Regions from separate parts of the Alsobacter sp. genome, predicted to be linked through region 3. Evidence: predicted binding sites of a transcription regulator. Region 3 holds the regulator's gene; each other region holds the start of a gene.

Region 1 (4,683 bases), on a different contig from region 3:
CGAGCGGCGCCGCGGCGAGGGCGATCATGCGCGCAAGCTGGCCGCCGCCGAGAATCCCGATGGTGTCGCCGGGGCGCAGCATCTCACGCCTCGCCGGACGGCTGCTCGGCGACGGACGCCGTCTGCCTCTCCCGGTAGGCGTCAATGCGGGCGGCCAGCGCCGTGTCGTTGAGGGCGAGAACAGCCGCCGCCAGCAGGGCTGCATTAACCGCGCCCGCGCGGCCGATGGCCAGCGTTCCAACGGGGATGCCGGCCGGCATTTGTACAATGGACAGAAGGCTGTCCTGGCCGGAAAGGGCTTTCGATTCGACCGGAACACCCAGCACCGGCAGGGGGGTCATCGCCGCCGTCATCCCGGGCAGGTGGGCGGCCCCGCCGGCGCCTGCGATCACCACCTTGAAGCCGGCGTCCCGCGCGCCCTTGGCGAAGGCGACGAGCCTGTCCGGCGTGCGGTGCGCCGAGACGATCCGGGCCTCGTAACCGACCTCCAGAGCGTCCAGCGTCTCGCACGAATGGCGCATGGTGGCCCAGTCGGATTGGCTGCCCATGATCACAGCCACCGGCTTTTTACCACCCATTGTATACCCTCGGTTGAGACTGCTACGCGAGCGCAGTGGAAATTCGGAGGCGCGGAGTATAGTTGGAGGCATAGGGGGCGCAAGCTCCCGTCAAGTCTCCGGATCTGACGCAATTGAGCGACGACGTGCTGCATCCCTTCGAAACACTGCATGGGTCGGATGACGACCTGAGGCGGGAACTCGCCCTCGCCAAGGCCCGGATCCGGGAGCTCGAGCAACTCGCCCATGTGGACGAGCTGACCGGCGTGCTGAACCGCCGTGGCTTCATGCGCGAGTTACGGCGAGCCGCCTCCTACAGTGCCCGCTATGGTGCCCCGGTGGCGCTGGCCATCATCGACCTCGACGATTTCAAGCGCACCAACGACACGCACGGCCATGCCGCGGGCGACGAGGTGCTGCGGGCGGTGGGACGCCTGCTCACCGAGCGCGTGCGCGCCTCCGACATCGTCGGCCGAATCGGCGGCGACGAGTTCGCCGTCATCCTCTGGCACGTCGGCGACGAGGCGGCCGCTGACAAGATCGACGACGTCGAGCAGCAGATCGAGGCGACGACGATCCCGTTCCATGGGCTGTCGCTGCGCGCCAAGCTGAGCGCGGGCGTCACGGCGCTGCGGCCGGGGCGGAGCATCGAGGCCTCGCTGGAGGCGGCCGACCACGTGCTCTATGCCGCCAAGGCCCGCAAGGCGGGCTCCTTCATGCAATGATGTCGGGCGTGACCTGGTCGGAGAGCGCCCGGATGCGGTCCTTGAGCGCCAGCTTGCGCTTTTTCAGGCGCTGGATCTGCAGCTGATCGGCCGCCGTCATGCCTTCGAGCGCGTTGATGGCGGCGTCGAGGTCGCGGTGTTCGGTGCGAAGGCGGTTCAGTTCGGCGAGTATGGCGCCGTCGTCCTGGTCACTGGTCGTATCGGGCATGGAAGCTGCGTTCAGGGCTCCGCCTCGGCCACCGGCGCGAGTTTCCACGTTCTAGCACAGCGGTCCGTCAGGCGTAACCGGTCAGGCTTACGTCCAATCGGTCCGAAGCTGTCGACCTCATTTTTGCCGTTCCGATAGTTTCCCATTTCCCCTGTGGGAGGGCTGTGTCACACTGCTGTTGCAGTAAGCCCAGGGAGGTTTTGCATGGCATTGCAGTCCCATCTTGCTGAACTCGAGCGCCGCCACAGGGCACTCGAGCGTGAGATCGAGCAGGAGCAGACTCATCCTGCGGGAAGCGACCTGAAGTTGGTCGAATTGAAGCGTAAGAAGCTTCTTCTAAAGGACGAAATCGAACGTTTGCGGCACAGTGCGTCACCGAGCGTGACAGTGCACTGAAGGACTGTTCAGACCGCGTGACGGCGCCTGAACGCGCCGCAGGTCAGTGCGTTTCGCCGCCGCGACCCCTCCCGGTCGCGGCGGCCTTGTTTCTGGGGTGGATGGGCGTTCGCACCCTGGGTGCCGGCTCTACGCTTCGCGCGCCAACTCGCGCAGGACGAACTTCTGGATCTTGCCGGTCGAGGTCTTCGGCAACTCCGTGAACACGATGTGACGCGGGCACTTGAAGCCCGCGAGGTTCTGCCTGCACCAGGCGATCAGCTCGTCTGCAGTGGCCGTCTTCCCCGGCTTCAGCTCGATGAACGCGCACGGCGTTTCGCCCCATTTCTCGTCGGGCTTGGCGACGACGGCCGCGGCCTGCACCGCCGGGTGCTTGAACAGCGCGTCCTCCACCTCGATCGACGAAATGTTCTCGCCGCCCGAGATGATGATGTCCTTCGACCGGTCCTTCAGCTGGATGTAGCCGTCGGGGTGCTTGACCCCGAGATCGCCGGAGTGGAACCAGCCGCCGGCGAAGGCTTCTGCGGTGGCCTTGGGGTTCTTCAGGTAGCCCTTCATCACGATGTTGCCGCGGAACATCACCTCGCCCATGGTCTGACCGTCCGCCGGAACTGGCGTCATGGTGGCGGGGTCGAAGACGTCCAGCCCGTCGAGAGCGAGATAGCGCACACCCTGGCGCGCCTTCTTCGCGGCCTGCGCCGCCGGCTCCAGCGCGTCCCAGTCCAGGTGCCAGTCGTTGACGACGGCGGGGCCGTAGGTCTCCGTCAGCCCGTAGAGGTGCGTGACGTTGAAGCCCGCCGCCTTCATGCCGGCGAGCACGGCCTCCGGTGGCGGCGCGGCCGCCGTGAAGAACTCCACGACGTGGGGCAGGGGGCGCTTCTCCGCATCGGGTGCGTTGAGCAGCGTCGACATGACGATGGGCGCGCCGCAGAGATGAGTGACCCTGTGCTCGGCGATGGCGTCGTACATCGCCCTGGCACGGACCTGCCGCAGGCAGACATGCGTGCCGACCGCGGCGGAGATGGACCACGGGAAGCACCAGCCGTTGCAGTGGAACATGGGCAGTGTCCACAGGTAGACGGGATGCTTGGCCATGCCGCAGGTAAGCACGTTGCCCTGCGCCAGCAGCGCGGCGCCGCGATGGTGGTAGACAACGCCTTTCGGGTTTCCGGTGGTCCCGGAGGTGTAGTTGAGCGAGATCGCGTCCCACTCGTCCGAGGGGAAAGCGCGGCGGTAGCCGTCGTCGCCGGCGGCGACGAAGTCCTCGTACTCGATTTCGCCGATGCGCTCGCCCCCACCCCGGTATTCGGGATCGTCGTAGTTCACGACGAGAGGCCGGACCGTGCAGAGCTCCAGCGCGGCCTTCATCGTGCCCGAGAACTCGAGGTCGACGATGACGATCTTCGCCTCGCCGTGGTCGAGGGAGAAGGCGATGATGGCGGGATCGAGCCGTGTGTTCAGCGTGTTCAGCACGCCCCCGGTCATGGGGACGCCGTAGTGGCACTCCAGCATGGCCGGCGTGTTGGCGAGCAGGACCGCGACGGTGTCCCCGCGGCCGATCCCGCGCTTCGCCAGAGCCGACGCCAGCCGGCGAGAGCGCGCGTGGAAGTCGCGATAGGTGCGCCTCAAGATGCCATGCACGATGGCGACATGGTCCGGGAACACGTCGGCCGCGTGCTCGAGGAAGGTCAGCGGCGTCAGCGGCTGATAGTTGGCCGGGTTCTTGTCGAGACCGGTCTCGTAAGGGTTCGCCATGGCGTGCCTCCCTGTTCTTTGTGTCGACGGTAAGCAGGCGCATGCGGGCCGGCAATGGGACGGAAGGAGGGTGGGCGATCGCGCATGCCCCGTCTTGCACTTTCGGCTGGTATCGACCTTCGCCGTCTTGCCTGCATCGCGACGCGTGAGCGATGCCGGCCTGACTACACGCGAGGTGCACCCGGCGGTTCGTGGGCGGGTGCAGGAATCCGTGCTGCTGTGGGCGCGCCGGCCGGACTGACTGCTCCGGCTCTCCCGTCCCAAGGCGATCCGGAGCCCGCCATGCGCTTCACCCTCATCCTGTGTGCCGCTGTGCTGGCGGTATCGACATCCGCACACGCGGCGACGCCTGACGCGACGCCCGCCCCAGCCGTGTCCAAGGCCGCCCCGCTCCGCACGCCATGCTCCGGCAAGAAGGGCGGGGTCGACCGCTGCGAGAACGGCAAGTTCATCTGCAAGGACGGCACGACCAGCGCCTCCAAAAAGGTCTGCACTCCTGCCGACAAGAAGGACGGCTGAGGCCGCTTCCAGGCCCCGCCCGCGTCATGGCGAGCGGAGCGTAGCGAACCAAGCCTGTCTTCCCTGATGGCACAGTCCCCTGGGTGCTTCGTCGCCGCGCTCTACGCAACGGCGGAATTCCACCGCCTGCCTACGCCGTCCCGGCGCGCAGCGCCGCGGCTCCGCCAAAGCAGCCGGTGACGAGCGAGAACAGGCTCAGTCCGCACAGCACCAGGAACGGCGTCAGGAACGGCACCGTCCCGCCGGTGGCTGCCTGTGCGGCGGAGACGCCGAAGATCAGCACGGGGATCATCAGGGGCAGGACGAGGATCGACATCACGAGGCCGCCGCGGCGCAGGCTCGCCGTCAGCGCCGCCCCGATGGCGCCGATGAAGGTGAGGGCGGGCGTGCCCGCAAGGAGCGTCGCCGCCATCGAGAACTGCGCCTCCGGCGACAGCGCGAGCAGCAGGCCGAAGAGGGGCGCGGCGATGGCCAGCGGCAGGCCCGTGACCAGCCAGTGCGCAAACCCCTTCACGAGCACGAC
Region 2 (4,683 bases), on a different contig from region 3:
TGGCAGCGACGGCCATCCTGCTCGCCTACGATGCGCGCATCGCCACGGCGGCCGTCATCGGCACGGCGATTGCCTTCGCGCTCCTGCGCGGCGTCGCGGCTGCCATCATGGCCGGCGCGCGCCGGCTTCCCCGGCCGAAGCGGACCGAGTTCCGCCTGGCGCTCGCCAACATCCACCGGCCGGGCGCTCTGACGCCGTCGCTGGTCCTCTCGCTGGGGCTGGGTGTGACGCTGCTCGTTACCATCGCGGTGATCGACGCCTCGGTCCGCGCCCAGCTGATGCGCTCGCTCCCGCAGAAGGCGCCGAGCTTCTTCTTCCTCGACGTTCCCAGCGGCCAGGTCGACCGCTTCGATACGATGCTGCGCGCCGCCGCTCCTGCAGCCACGCTGGAGCGCGTGCCGATGATGCGCGGCCGGGTCGTTTCGGTGAAGGGCGTTCCCGCAGAACAGGTGAAGGCGGAGGAGAACGCCGCCTGGGTGCTGGAAGGCGACCGCGGCATCACCTATTCGGCCACCCTCCCCGCCGGCTCCAAGCTCACGGCCGGCGAATGGTGGGCAGCCGACTACAAGGGCACTCCCCTCGTCTCCGTCGATGCAGAGATCGCCAAGGGGCTCGGCCTCGGCATCGGCGACAGCCTCACCGTCAACGTGCTGGGCCGGAACCTGACGGCGAAAATCGCCAATCTGCGCCGCGTCGAATGGCAGTCGCTCGGCATCAACTTCGTCATGGTGTTCTCGCCCTCCGCCTTCGCGGGCGCGCCCCACACCGACCTCTCGACCGTTACCTTCCCCGGCGGAGCGACCCCGGAACAGGAGGCCGCGGTCGTTTCGGCCTCGGCGAAGGAATTCCCGAACGTCACCACTGTCCGCGTCAAGGACGCGCTCGATGCCGTCAACGAGGTGGTCGGCCAGCTCGCGACGGCGATCCGGGGCGCCAGCGCCGTCGCCCTGCTGTCCAGCGTGCTGGTGCTGGCCGGGGCGCTCGCGGCGGGGCACCGGGCGCGCGTCTACGACGCCGTTGTCCTGAAGACGCTGGGTGCCACGCGCAAGCGGCTGCTCGGTGCGTTTCTCCTGGAGTACGGGATGCTCGGTGCAGTCACGGCCCTCTTCGGCACAGTTGCCGGATCAGCCGCCGCCGCCTGGATCCTTACCCGGCTGATGAAGCTCGACTTCGACTGGCAGGTAACAGGCGGGATCATGTCGGCGATCGGCGCGATCTGCGTGACGTTGCTCCTTGGTCTCTTCGGAACCTGGCGGATTCTCGGGCAGAAGCCCGCATCGTATCTACGCGATCAGTAAGTAGAAATTCGGCTTCTACTCTGGAGTGCACTGATTTGAACTGTCTGATTGGGCGGGCAAAACCGCTCGACTCGGAATTTCTCAAGGATGCGACGGGAAGACCCTTGTAGCTTCGACAAGGCCAACACATATTGACCGCAACTGCCGGGCATACACCGGTGGGAGGGAAACGGATCCGCTCGTCGAGAGGATGAGATGTCGAACTATGATCGCAACGCCTACACCCTGTCGCCGGGCGTAGCCCGGACAGGGGCTGCCGAGTACGACCAGGGCCTGCGGGCCTATATGCTCGGCATCTACAACTATATGACGCTGGCGCTAGCCGTGTCGGCGCTCGTGGCGTGGGGCACCTTCATGGTGGCCACGACGAGCGCGGGCGGCGAGGTCGCCATCGGCGCGGGACGCTATCTGACCCCGCTCGGCCAGGCGCTGTGGATGAGCCCGCTCAAGTGGGTCATCATGCTCGCTCCGCTGGCCTTTGTCTTCGTGCTCTCTTGGCGCTTCGAGCGCATGAGCCAGACCGCGCTGCTCGGGACCTTCGTCGCCTTCGCGGCGGTGATGGGCCTGTCCATGTCGTGGATCTTCGTGGCCTTTAAGCTGGGCAGCATCGTGCAGACGCTGTTCATCACGGCCGCGGCGTTCGGCGGCCTCTCGCTCTACGGCTACACCACCAAGCGCAGCCTGTCGGCGATGGGCTCGTTCCTGGTGATGGGCGTGTGGGGCCTGCTGCTGGCGAGCGTGGTGAACATCTTCATCGGCAGCTCAGCCTTCCAGTTCGGCATCAGCGTCCTCGGCGTGCTGATCTTCGCCGGCCTGACCGCCTGGGATACGCAGCGCCTGAAGGAGCAGTACGACTACGTCGCCGGCGACGCGACGATGATGGGCAAGGCTTCCATCATGGGCGCGCTGACGCTGTACCTGGACTTCATCAACATGTTCCAGTTCCTGCTCTCGATCGTCGGCCAGCGTAACAGCAACTGACGCTCTGGCGGCACGAAACGCGGAAGGCCCCGGCTCACACCGGGGCCTTTTTCGTTGGATCTCACGGCAAGAGACACGCCGCTTCTGTTCAGGAGCGCGCGTCTTCAGACGCGCAGTTCGCCCGGATGTAGAAGCGGGTCTGGAGACCCGCGGTCCGGGCCTACGCCTCGACCAGCTTCACGGGGCGTTCCAGCACCCGCAGCACCTGCGCGAGGTCGTGGCCGCGCTTGAGGATGAAACCTCCGGCCGCAACGACCGAGTAGGCACCCTGGCGGCGCGCCATCTTCGGATTTTTCTCGATGCTGTAGAGCGGGAACTCGGCCGTCCGGCGGAAGACCGAGAAGACGGCCTGTTCCCGGCGGAAGTCGATGGCGTAGTCCCGCCATTCCCCGGCGGCGACTTTCCGGCCATAGAGGCCGAAGATCGACCGCAACTCGTCCCTGCTGAAGGTCACCTGCGCGGGAAGCCCTGCTGCCATGGATCCCGTTGCGGGATCGCGGGGCTGGGCTCCCCGCTCGGGCTCTGCGATCTCGCCGTCGCTCATCGCGCCTCCGCTGCGACATCAACCTGTCATGGAGGCACTGTGGCACGATCCGCCGGGCATTGAAACCGAGGGCGGGGCCGGACGCCGTCTCTGACCGACGCTGTACAGGCGGGTCGCACAGCAGCCGCGCAGTGATCTCACGTGGCCGTGAAACCCGCCACGATTTTGCCCCCGCCGGGCCGTGCACCCGCCCCACTGGGCAGCGATCTTCCAATCGTTGCCTCGGGTCCGGTTCGCCTTGCCGGATTTATCAGCCCCCCAGCCCCTCTGGCCTGGTGGACCGGACCCAACCTCAGTATTCAGTTCCCTGTCCCTGAGGGCCGGCGCAAGCCGGCCCTTTTTCCTTGCGCGCAGGAGAGCTTGAATTCCACGCCGCGGGCAGCGATATCCGTGCCGCACCGCCGGCGCTGCCGGCGGCAGCATCAGCTCATGAGGCGACACCGTGACATCAGAGACGACGACGGCGGCTGCCATGGAGCAGCGCCCCTTCGAGGCGGACGTGTCCCGCCTTCTCCACCTGATGGTCCATTCTGTCTATTCGGACCGCGACATCTTCCTGCGCGAGCTCATCGCCAACGGCGCCGATGCCTGCGAGAAGCTCCGCACCCTCGCTTTGCAGGACGAGGAGTTGATGCAGGGCGGTGGTGAACTCGCCATCCGCATCCTGCTCGATCCCGATGCCAAAACGCTGGCGGTCGAGGACAACGGCATCGGCATGACGCGGGAGGATCTCGCGGAAGCCCTCGGCACCATTGCGCGCTCGGGAACGCGCGCCTTCATGGACGCGCTGGGCGAGCAGGGCGACGGCTCCCGCCTCATCGGGCAGTTCGGCGTCGGCTTCTACTCGGCCTTCATGGTGGCCTCGAAGGTCGACGTCTTCACGCGCCGCGCCGGAACGCAGGACGGCTGGCACTGGTCGTCGGACGGCCAGGGCAGCTACACGATCGAGCCGGCGGATGAGGCCGAGATCCCCGCCAGGGGTACCCGCGTGCTGCTGCACCTCGCCGAGGGCAACGAGGATTACGGCAAGGCCTTTCGCGTCGAGCAGATCGTGCGCGAGCATTCCAGCGCGGTGCCCGTGCCGGTCGACCTCGTCGAGAAGCCTGGAGACGAGCCGCGCCGCCTCGCCGACGGCACGGCCATCTGGACGAAGCGCAAGTCGGACGTAACCGAGGAGGACTACCGCTCCTTCTACCAGTCCGTCTCCGGCCAGTTCGATGCCCCGGCGCTCACCGTCCACTACCGGGCCGAGGGCCGGCAGGAATACTCCGTCCTCGCCTTCGTACCCTCCACGCAGCCGCTCGCCCTGTTCGATCCGCTGCGCAAGGGCCGCATGAAGCTCTACGTCCGGCGCATGTTCATCGCCGACGACATCGATCTTCTTCCCGCTTGGCTTCGCTTCGTCTGCGGTGTCGTCGACAGCGCCGACCTGCCGCTGAACCTGTCGCGCGAAACGATCCAGGAAAGCCCGATCCTGGCCGCCATCCGAAAGGCGTTCGCGAACCGTATGGTCTCGGAGTTCGAGAAGCTCGCCGAGAAGGACGCGGAAGCCTGGGGCAAGATCTGGGATACGTTCGGCCCGGTGATGAAGGAGGGGCTCTACGAGGATTTCGAGCGGCGCGACGCCCTCTACAAGATCGCGCGCTTCTCCAGCTCCACCCATCCCGAAGGCCGCCGCTCGCTTGCCGAGTACGTTGCCGATCTGCGGCCCAACCAGACCGCCATCTGGTATCTCGTCGGCGACGACCGCGAGCGGTTGGCCAGGAGCCCGCACCTGGAAGGCTTCCGGGCCCGCGGAATCGAGGTGCTTTTGCTCTCCGACCCTGTCGACGCCTTCTGGGTGCAGACGGCGCTGGGCTT
Region 3 (4,683 bases):
TGTGCGCGTGAGAATCGTGTCTCATGCAGTCGCCGGACTGCAGAGGATTCGGGACATGGCCGCCCTTGAGGGCTTTGATGCGGGCGGGATCGTGGCGGCCACCCTGGGCGCCATCGCCGATCCCGTCATCCTGACGGACGGCCGCGGCACCGTGCTCCTGTTCAACCCGGCCGCCGCCGAAGCCTGGCCATCCCTGTCCACGGGCTGGCCGCTGTCCTTCTCGCTGCGAGCGCCGGACATCGTCTCGGCCGTCGAGCGGGTGCTGGCGGGGGAAGCCGCCGTCACCGGCGAGTATTCCGAGCGCGTGCCCGTGGAGCGGGTCTACGCCATGCGCGTCACCGCCATCACGCAGCAGACGCTGATCCAGCGCAACCGGCCGGCGGCGATGATCGTGCTGCGGGACGTGACCCCCGAGCGCCGGCTCGAGGCGATGCGGGTCGACTTCGTCGCCAATGCCAGCCACGAGCTGCGCACGCCCCTGGCCTCGGTGCTGGGCTTCATTGAGACCCTGCAGGGCCCGGCACGCAACGATCCCGCAGCGCGCGACCGGTTCCTCGGCATCATGCGGGTGCAGGCCCAGCGGATGGCGCGCCTCATCGACGACCTGCTCTCCCTTTCGCGCATCGAGATGATCGAGCACCGGCACCCCTCCACGGCGGTCGACCTGTCGGGCGTGGTGCGGCAAATGATCGACACGGTCCGCCCGCTGGCCGAGGAGCGCGGCGTCGTCGTCCACCCCGATCTGCCGCAAGGGCGGGTGATCGTGGCGGGTGACCGCGACGAGTTGCTGCGCGTCTGCGACAACCTGATCGAGAACGCGATCAAGTACGGCCAGAGCGGAGGCAGGGTCGACATCACGCTGGGCACGACGGGCGAACAACAGGCCTGCCTGGCTCAGCTGGCCGTGCGCGATTATGGGCCCGGCATCGCGCCGGAACATCTCCCCCGCCTCACCGAGCGCTTCTACCGCGTCGACACGGCCGACAGCCGCGAAAAGGGCGGCACCGGGCTTGGCCTGGCCATCGTCAAGCATATCGTCAACCGCCACCGCGGGCGCCTGACGATCGAGAGCCGGCCGGGCGAAGGCGCCACATTCCGTGTCACGCTGCCTCTGGTGACACAAGCACAGGAAGCAAACCCCTGAGCTGCAACGCCTAAACACGTCAACAGAACGTCACGCGCCGGTCATAGAAGAAGGTCCGTCAGAAGCCAGCGGAGTGACAGATGGCAACCGCGCCGCAGATCCTCATCGTCGAGGACGAAGAGCCCTTGACCATGCTTCTGCGCTACAACCTCGAGGCGGAGGGGTACGGCGTCGAATGCGTCGCACGCGGCGACGACGCCGAGGTGTCGCTGCGTGAGCGCAACTTCGACCTCGTCCTGCTCGACTGGATGCTCCCCGGCCTCTCCGGGATCGAGCTCTGCCGCCGCCTGCGGCAGCGCCCCGACACGCAGCGCCTCCCGGTCATCATGCTCACCGCCCGTGGCGAGGAGAGCGAACGCGTGCGGGGACTGGCCACCGGCGCCGACGACTACGTGGTGAAGCCCTTCTCGGTCCCCGAGCTGGTCGCCCGCGTGCGCGCCCTGCTGCGCCGGTCATCGCCCGGGCGCGTCGCCAGCCTGCTCGAGGCCGGCGACATCGTGCTCGACCGCGAGACCAAGCGCGTGCGCCGGTCCGGCCGCGAGCTCCACCTCGGCCCGACCGAGTTCCGCATGCTCGAGTTCCTGATGGAGAAGCCCGGCCGCGTCTACAGCCGGGCCCAGCTGCTCGACGGCGTCTGGGGCATCGACGCGGAAATCGACGAACGCACCGTCGACGTGCATGTCGGGCGCCTTCGCAAGGCCATCAACCGGCCCCGCGAGAAGGACCCGATCCGCACCGTGCGAGGGTCCGGTTATTCCTTCGACGAGACGTTCGGAAGGCGCTAAAGCCGGACCGCGCGTCTCCAGACACGCTTTGCGGCTGACGCTTGGGAAAAGAGCGGGTCTGAAGACCCGCGCTCCAAGGCTCACCGACGGCTCGGACCGCGCGTCTTCAGACGCGCTTTGCGCTGGCGCTTGGGAAAGAGCGGGTCTGGAGACCCGCGCTCCGAGGCTCACCGACGGCGCGGACCGCGCGTCTTCAGACGCGCTTTGCGGCTGGCGCTTGGGAGAAGAGCGGGTCTGAAGACCCGCCCTCCCAGGCTCACCGACGGCTCGGACCGCGCGTCTTCAGACGCGCTTTGCGCTGGCGCTTGGGAAAAGAGCGGGTCTGGAGACCCGCGCTCCGCGGCGCGCCGACGGCTCGGACCGCGCGGCTTCAGACGCGCGTTGCGGCTGGCGCTTGGGAAAAGAGCGGGCCTGGAGACCCGCGCCGCTGTCTGGCGTCAGCCGTGCGCGACGCGGACTGGCGGCATACCCTGGGCCTTGCGGTCGCGGCGGCGCTCCAGGGAGGGCTGGTAGGCGATCTGGGAGTGGTAGGGGCAGTAGGGCGTGCCGGGCGGTGACTTGGCGCCGCAGAACCGGAACTCCTCCGACGTGGGATCGCCATGCGGCCAGCGGCACATGGACTCGCGCAGCTCCATAATGGTGACGCGCTCGGAGATCGGGATCACCACGTCCGGCGAGGGAGCCGGCGCGATCTCGATGACCGGGGCGGGCATGGCCGGGGCGATAGGCTTGGGGCTCAGCGCCAGGTTCCCCCGCACGGGTGGCGAGTGCATCATCGGGTGGCTCGGAGCACGCGTCGCCTTGCGCGGACGGGCCGCCTGCGGAGCCGGCGCCTTGGTGCGACCGGACAGGCCCAGACGGTGAACCTTGCCGATGACGGCGTTGCGCGTCACGCCTCCCGCAAGTTCGCCAGCGATCTGGCTTGCGCTGAGACCCTGGTTCCAGAGCTTCTTGAGCAGTTCGACACGCTCGTCGGTCCAGGACATAGGCCTCATTCCCCGATTATTCTCAGTGCCTCGTACGTCGAATCCGGAAGTCCTCGCCGCCCCGGTATTCACGGGGCACGTGGAACACTTCACTCGACCTGTGGCTTGCCGCACCAGATGTCGTATTCGACAGGGGCGAACCTACGATATGGCGCGACTCCGGTGCAAGAGTCGGGCGACTCCTGATGGTGTTTTCCCCAGCGAACGTGGCGGGAAAGACTCACTTTCGAGGCACGCCAAAGGGTTGTAGCGGGCAAGCCCTTCATCCGATTCAGGAAATCGGAAACGAGCTCGCCAGCGACCTGATCGGCCCCCTCAGAAAGCCTCTTCCCAGCTGCGGCTGAGCCGCACGGCGGCGTTGATCAGGCCAACCAGCGAATAGGTCTGCGGGAAGTTGCCCCACAGCTCGCCGGTGCTGAGGTCGGCATCCTCGGAGAACAGGCCGAAGCTGTTGCGCTTGTGCAGGATGCGCTCGAACAGCTCGATCGCCTCGTCACGTCTTCCGATGGCGGCGAGTGCGTCCACATACCAGAAGGCGCAGACGAGGAAGCCCGTGTGCATGCGGCCGAAATCGTCCTCCACCGCATAGCGCAACAGCAGGTCTCCCCGCCGCAGATCCCGCCCGATGGCGTCCACGGTGGCGACGAAGCGCGGGTCGTCGGCCGCCAGGAAGTTCAGCTCGGCGAGCAGCAGAAGCGTGGCATCGAGGTCCTCGCCGTCGAAGGTCGAGACAAAGTGGCCCTTCTCGGCATTCCAGCAGCGCTCCTCGATGACGGAGCGCAGCCGCCGCGCCTGGTCGGCCCAGTACTCGCGCCGGTCCTCGCGGCCGACGGCCCGTGCAATGCGCTTCAGCCGGTCGCACGCGGCCCAGCACATGACGCTGGAGAAGGTGTGGACGGAGGCCTTGGTGCGCAGCTCCCAGGGGCCTGCATCGGGCTTGTCGAAGACCTCGACGGCCCGGGCGCCCAGCTTTTCCAGATGCGCGAAAAGCGCGTCGTTGCCGGCGCGGATCAGCCGCTTGTCGAGGAAGATGTGGGTGGCGGCGAGCACGACCGCGCCGTAGACGTCGTTCTGGACCTGCGTCCAGGCGGCATTGCCGACGCGCACGGGACCCATGCCGCGATAGCCGGCGAGCGCGGGGGCGATGCGCTCCTCGAGGTCGGCCGAGCGGGTGATGCCGAAGAGCGGCGCGATGTCCTCGATGTTGCCGACCTCGGCGTCCTCGACCACGTCGGCGATGAAGCCGAGATAATCCTCCATCGTCCGCGTCGTCCCGAGCCGGTTCAGGGCCTGGACCACGAAGTAGGCGTCGCGCAGCCAGCAGTAGCGATAGTCCCAGTTGCGCTGCGTGCCCGGCGCCTCAGGCACCGAGGTCGTCAGCGCCGCGACGATCGCGCCCGTCTCCTCGAAGTTGCAGAGCTTGAGCGTGATGGCGGCGCGGATCACCTCGTCCTGCCAGTCGAAGGGGATCGACAGGGAGCGCACCCAGCCGCGCCAGAAGTCGATCGTCTTTTCCAGAAACTCCCGGGCTGTCGTGTCCGTCTCCGAGCGCAGCGGCTCGTCGGTGCCGAAGAAGAACGACATCGGCCGCTCGACGGTGAAGATCCGCTCCTCCGCCACATAGGCGATGGGCGCATCGGTCGTCAGGCGCAGTGCGCCCTCGGCGCCCACGAAGCGCATGTGGTTGCTGCCGCGGGTCAGTTCGGGCTGGCGCTCGCCCCAGTCGTAATGCGGGCGCAGCTTGACGCGGATGCGCGGCCGGCCGCGC
Region 4 (4,683 bases), on a different contig from region 3:
GAACTTGCGCACGGCTTCGAGCAGGTCCTGCCCGATGCCGCCGGCGCCGACGAAGCCCATCACGGCTGCACCGCGCACGTTGATCTCGAAGCGCAGCAGCGCGTAGCTGGCGAAGTTGGAGAGGATCTGTGGCACGACCGCAAACCGGACGGTCTGCACCCAGCCCGCTCCCGTCGCCGAGACGCCTTCCACCGGCTTCATGTCGATGTTCTCGACGACCTCGAAGAAGAGTTTGCCGAGCGCGCCCATGGTGTGGATGGCAAGGGCCAGTACGCCCGGCAAAGGGCCGAGGCCGAAGGCGACGACGAAGATCAGGGCGAAGACGAGTTCCGGTACCGTGCGGCAGAATTCGAGAAAGCGACGGACGCAGAACTTGATCGCCGGAGAGCGCACCAAGTTGTCGGCCGCGGCGAAGCACAGGAGAAAGCCGCCGAGCGCACCGAGCACAGTGCCGAGATAGGCGATGAGCAGCGTCTCGCCCATCAGCCTCAGCCACTTGCCAAGGCCCCAGAACCATTCGCGGACGTCGGTGAAGACAAGCTGGCCGTTGTCGAGGAAGAAGATGCGGCCGATATAGCTCGTGAACTTCCCGATGTTCGTGAAGAACACCAGGGGCCGCACCTCCGCCATCCAAGCCGATGCGAGCACGAGCGCGATGACGGCGGCGATGCCCACGAGCATGCGGCGGCGCTTGGCCGAGACTGCAGCGTCATAGGCGGCCGCGAGCGCGGCCGCCTGTGGATCAGGCAGTGTGGGGATGCTTAGAGCCATGGCAGAGCCCGGAATGACGCCTCGGACCGCGCGTCTTCAGACGCGCCTGCACCGGCAATGCCGAAAGTGCGGGTCGTAAGACGCGCGCTCCGGATGCAAGCGCACGGCATCGGCTCGCGTCCCGAAGTCAGCCGCTCTCAGGACGACTTCTTGCGCAGCGTGTCGACGAACTTGATCAGCTCGATGGTCTGGTCGTAGTCGCCGTTGGTCGCGGGCGCCCAGGGCTTGTTCTTGCCGTCCGAGATCTTGTCGAAGGCGGCCTTGTCCTTGGTCGGAGCGTCGAAGAAGGCCTTGCGGATCGCCGCCTTGGCGTCTTCGGGGAGGCTGGAGAGATACGTCGTCGGGCCGTTGATGATGGGCTGGGACTTGTGGATGATCCTGAAGTCCTCGTACTTCATCGGCGAGCCGTCGGCCTTCTTCAGCATGCCCTTGGTCAGCATGCGGTAGAGATAGCTGTCGTCATCGCTCGTCCAGGCGTTGGCGGCGACGTCGACGGTGCCCTGCGACAGGGCGAGCACGGCGTTCTCGTGGCTGCCGGCAAAGACGACCTTGTCGAAGAACTTCTCCGGCTCGATCTTCATCTTGTCGAGCTCGAAGCGCGGCACGTTGTTGCCGGAGGTCGAGTTGGGATCGACGAGGCCGAGGTTCTTGCCCTTCAGGTCGGCGATGGTCTTGTAGGGGCTGTCGGCCTTCACATAGAACACCGAATAGTAGCCCTTCGAGCCGTCATTGTTGACGTCGATGGCGAAGGCGTCGGTCTGCACGCCGGTGACGCGGGCGCGGGCGAAGCCGGCCGGGCCGTAATAGGCGATGTGGATGTTGCCCGAGCGCTGCCCCTCGATCATCGCGGCGTAGTCCTGCACGGTGCGGACCGTGACCTTCACGCCGAGTTCCTTCGAGAGATAGGCGGCGAACGGCGTGTAGCGGTCCATGACGCCACTGGCGTTCTCGGCCGGAACGATGGCGAAGACCAGCTCGGGATACTTGGCGCGCCAGTCCTCTGCAAAAGCCGGTGCGGCGGCAAAGGTGGCGCCCAGGGCGAGGGCGGCGACAACGTGGCGTCGGTTCAGCATGGGTTCGTCCTTTCGGGGATGAAGGGCAGACGGGGTCCGAGCCGCGGTCAGGCGGCGGATGGAACGGGGAGAGCGGCCGGTGACGGCGCGGCGGGGGCGTGCGCGTCCATGACGTCGCCGGCCTCCAGGCCATAGAGCTCGCGGGCGACGTCTTCGGTGAGAGCCTCCGGAACGTCGTCGAACACGACGCGGCCGCTGGCCATGCCGACCAGCCGGTCGCAATAGCTGCGGGCGAGGTCGAGGGAGTGCAGGTTGCACAGAACGGTGATGCCGAAATGACGGTTGATGCGCAGCAGCGCGTCCATCACCACTTTGGTGTTGCGCGGATCGAGCGACGCGATCGGTTCGTCGGCGAGGATGATCTTCGGCTCCTGCACGAGAGCCCTGGCAATTGCGACGCGCTGCTGCTGGCCGCCCGACAGGCTGTCGGCGCGCTGGGCCGCGAGCGAGGCGATGTCGAGCATTTCCAGCGCGGAAAGCGCGATGGCGCGGTCCTCCGGGGACCAGAGCCTGAGGACGGAGCCCAGCGTTCCTGCCTTGTTGAGGCGTCCGAGCAGGACGTTGGTCAGCACGTCGAGACGGCCGACGAGGTTGAACTGCTGGAAGATCATGGCGCAGTCGGCCCGCCAGTCTCTCAACGCCCGGCCGCGCAGGCCCGTGACGTCGACGCCGTCGGCCAGGATGCGGCCTGCAGTCGGCTCCTGCAGCCTGTTGATCATGCGCAGCAGCGTGGACTTGCCTGCGCCCGAACGGCCGATGACGCCGACAAAGGCTCCCTTGTCGACGGTGAGGTTAACGTCCTTCACCGCAGCCTTGGAGCCGAACGTGCGGCTCAGTCCCTCTATGGCAAGCATGCAAGCGCTCCGCGGAGTGGGCCTTGCGAGTCCGGTAGCGGGGCCGCGCAACGGTTTAGTGACACCGTCCACAGGCTTGAGCCGAGCCGTTCCGTCATGCGTTCGTCACAACGCGGTGGGAGCGCTGGCCGCCGGACCAGCCGGGCGGAGAACCCATGCCGAAGCTCTCGACCGAACCCCTCGTGCACGCCACGGCAATCACCAGCGGTTGCATCCTCGGCCGCTACACTGAGGTGGGTGCGCGGACGACGCTGCTTGAGACGGAACTCGGCGATTACAGCTACGTGGTCAACGACAGCGACATCGCCTATGCCCGGATCGGGCGCTTCTGCTCGATTGCCGCCCACACGCGGATCAACCCTGGCAACCACCCCATGCAGCGCGCCAGCCAGGCCCACTTCACCTACCGGGCGTCCGCCTACTTCGAGGGGGAAAGCGACGACGACGCCTTCTTCGCGTGGCGGCGCAGCTTTCCCGTGACGATCGGCCACGACGTGTGGATCGGCCACGGCGCCATCGTCCTGCCGGGGCGGTCCATCGGCACGGGAGCGGTCGTGGCGGCCGGCGCCGTCGTCACCAAGGACGTGCCGGCCTGGACCATCGTGGGTGGCAATCCCGCCCGTCCCATCCGGCGCCGCTTCGACGAGCGGGTCGCAGCGCGCCTCGAAGCGCTCGCGTGGTGGGAGTGGGATCACGAGCGGCTGCGCGAGGCCCTTCCTGCTTTCCGCTCCCTCCCGGCGGATGCGTTCTGCTCGCACTACGAGGAGAGCCGGGCGTGATCGGCGAAGCGCGCTACGCGGTGTACTTCGCGCCAGATCCCACCTCGGCGCTCTGGCGGTTCGGCAGCGCCGTCATCGGCTATGACGCCGCGACGGGCTTGGACCTGCCGCTTCTCGTTTGCAACGGCTGGGCGCCGGAAGCGTGGCTTGCGGCCACCGAGGAACCGCGCCGCTACGGCTTTCACGCCACGTTGAAGGCACCGTTCCGGCTGAGGGAGGGCCGCACGGAAGCGCAGCTTGTCCAGGCCCTCGCGGAGTTTGCGGCATCGCGGCCTCAGCCAGCGCCCGTGCCCCTGAAGGTCGAACTGGTGGACCGGTTTGTTGCGCTGATCCCGGCGGAGGACGCGCCGGACATCTCGGCCCTCGAAGCGGCTGTCCTGCACGCGTTCGAGCCGTTCCGGGCGCCATTGACCGCCCAGGAGCGGGATCGCCGCAGGCCGGAGACTCTCACGCCACGCCAGCTGCACGCGCTGGATCGGTGGGGTTACCCCCACGTGCTCGACGGTTTCCGGTTCCACATGACGCTGAGCGGCCGGCTCGAGCCCGACAGAGCCGCCGCAACACGCGACGCGCTCGCCAACCTCGCCGCAGATGCGGGGCTCGGACATCCTGCACCGGTGGACAAGCTCGCCCTGTTTCGCCAGGCCACGGCCGTGAGCCGGTTCACCATCGTCGCGGCAGAAACCCTGTCCAGCCCGGCCAAGGCCTGATCGCGCGCTGTCACAGCCCTGTCTCATGGCACGCGTACCGCGCCATCCCAGACGTCCCGTCGCGGGCGTGGTCTTCTGCGGCACAGGCACTTGATCAGCTCCAGGACTTCCGGCCCCACGACGCCCAGGCTGCTGGACGTGATCCGGTCAGGCTCTTCACAGCCGGGTAGACTCATGCCGACCCGGGTGCGGGCCTCTTGACGGGCGCGGGTTCGCTGCCCTTGTCTGGATCGCAGGAGCCGCGGAGCGCGCCCAATCCCGGAGCGCAAGGCTCGTCCGCGACCATGCCCTCTTCGCTCGAGGCGTTTCCCCTTGCAGACGACCGCTACAGCCGCGGGATCGTCTTCGGCTTCAGCTTCGACGAGGAGGGGAAGGCGCAGCCTCTTCCTCTCGGCGCTGCGCCGGACATCGCCGAGCCAGGGCCCGGCTACCTGTGGCTGCACGTCAATCTCGCCGACAATCGCGCGACGACGTGGCTGCACGGCCTCGATGCGCT

What was found. Region 3 encodes PhoB, which activates phosphate uptake and scavenging genes when phosphate is short. Its sites were predicted from a motif close to TGTCATNNANCTGTCAT; they were not measured.
Region 1: a site for PhoB is predicted at 1,656-1,672, ahead of AC5JCN_RS13850 (YdcH family protein). Genes of this name have one in related genera too.
Region 2: a site for PhoB is predicted at 2,837-2,853, ahead of AC5JCN_RS13970 (DUF2794 domain-containing protein). Genes of this name have one in related genera too.
Region 4: a site for PhoB is predicted at 2,791-2,807, ahead of phnC (phosphonate ABC transporter ATP-binding protein). Genes of this name have one in related genera too.

The regions. Positions count from the first base shown of each region.
Region 1 covers NZ_JCACDK010000017.1:66,436-71,118, reverse strand. The annotation lists gene AC5JCN_RS13870 (5-(carboxyamino)imidazole ribonucleotide synthase) at 1-82, opposite strand, end outside; gene purE (5-(carboxyamino)imidazole ribonucleotide mutase) at 84-578, opposite strand; gene AC5JCN_RS13860 (GGDEF domain-containing protein) at 692-1,282, shown strand; gene AC5JCN_RS13855 (YdcH family protein) at 1,272-1,490, opposite strand; gene AC5JCN_RS13850 (YdcH family protein) at 1,695-1,886, shown strand; gene AC5JCN_RS13845 (acyl-CoA synthetase) at 2,016-3,641, opposite strand; gene AC5JCN_RS13840 (YdcA family protein) at 3,924-4,160, shown strand; gene ccmB (heme exporter protein CcmB) at 4,291-4,683, opposite strand, start outside.
Region 2 covers NZ_JCACDK010000017.1:87,485-92,167, forward strand. The annotation lists gene AC5JCN_RS13960 (ABC transporter permease) at 1-1,298, shown strand, start outside; gene AC5JCN_RS13965 (Bax inhibitor-1/YccA family protein) at 1,494-2,279, shown strand; gene AC5JCN_RS13970 (DUF2794 domain-containing protein) at 2,440-2,823, opposite strand; gene htpG (molecular chaperone HtpG) at 3,296-4,683, shown strand, end outside.
Region 3 covers NZ_JCACDK010000018.1:1,544,124-1,548,806, reverse strand. The annotation lists gene AC5JCN_RS22195 (ATP-binding protein) at 56-1,144, shown strand; gene phoB (phosphate regulon transcriptional regulator PhoB) at 1,225-1,929, shown strand; gene AC5JCN_RS22185 (GcrA family cell cycle regulator) at 2,367-2,915, opposite strand; gene AC5JCN_RS22180 (glycoside hydrolase family 15 protein) at 3,231-4,683, opposite strand, start outside.
Region 4 covers NZ_JCACDK010000011.1:486,299-490,981, reverse strand. The annotation lists gene phnE (phosphonate ABC transporter, permease protein PhnE) at 1-771, opposite strand, end outside; gene phnD (phosphonate ABC transporter substrate-binding protein) at 909-1,844, opposite strand; gene phnC (phosphonate ABC transporter ATP-binding protein) at 1,892-2,698, opposite strand; gene AC5JCN_RS09775 (DapH/DapD/GlmU-related protein) at 2,854-3,477, shown strand; gene AC5JCN_RS09770 (DUF1045 domain-containing protein) at 3,474-4,187, shown strand; gene AC5JCN_RS09765 (CorA family divalent cation transporter) at 4,472-4,683, shown strand, end outside.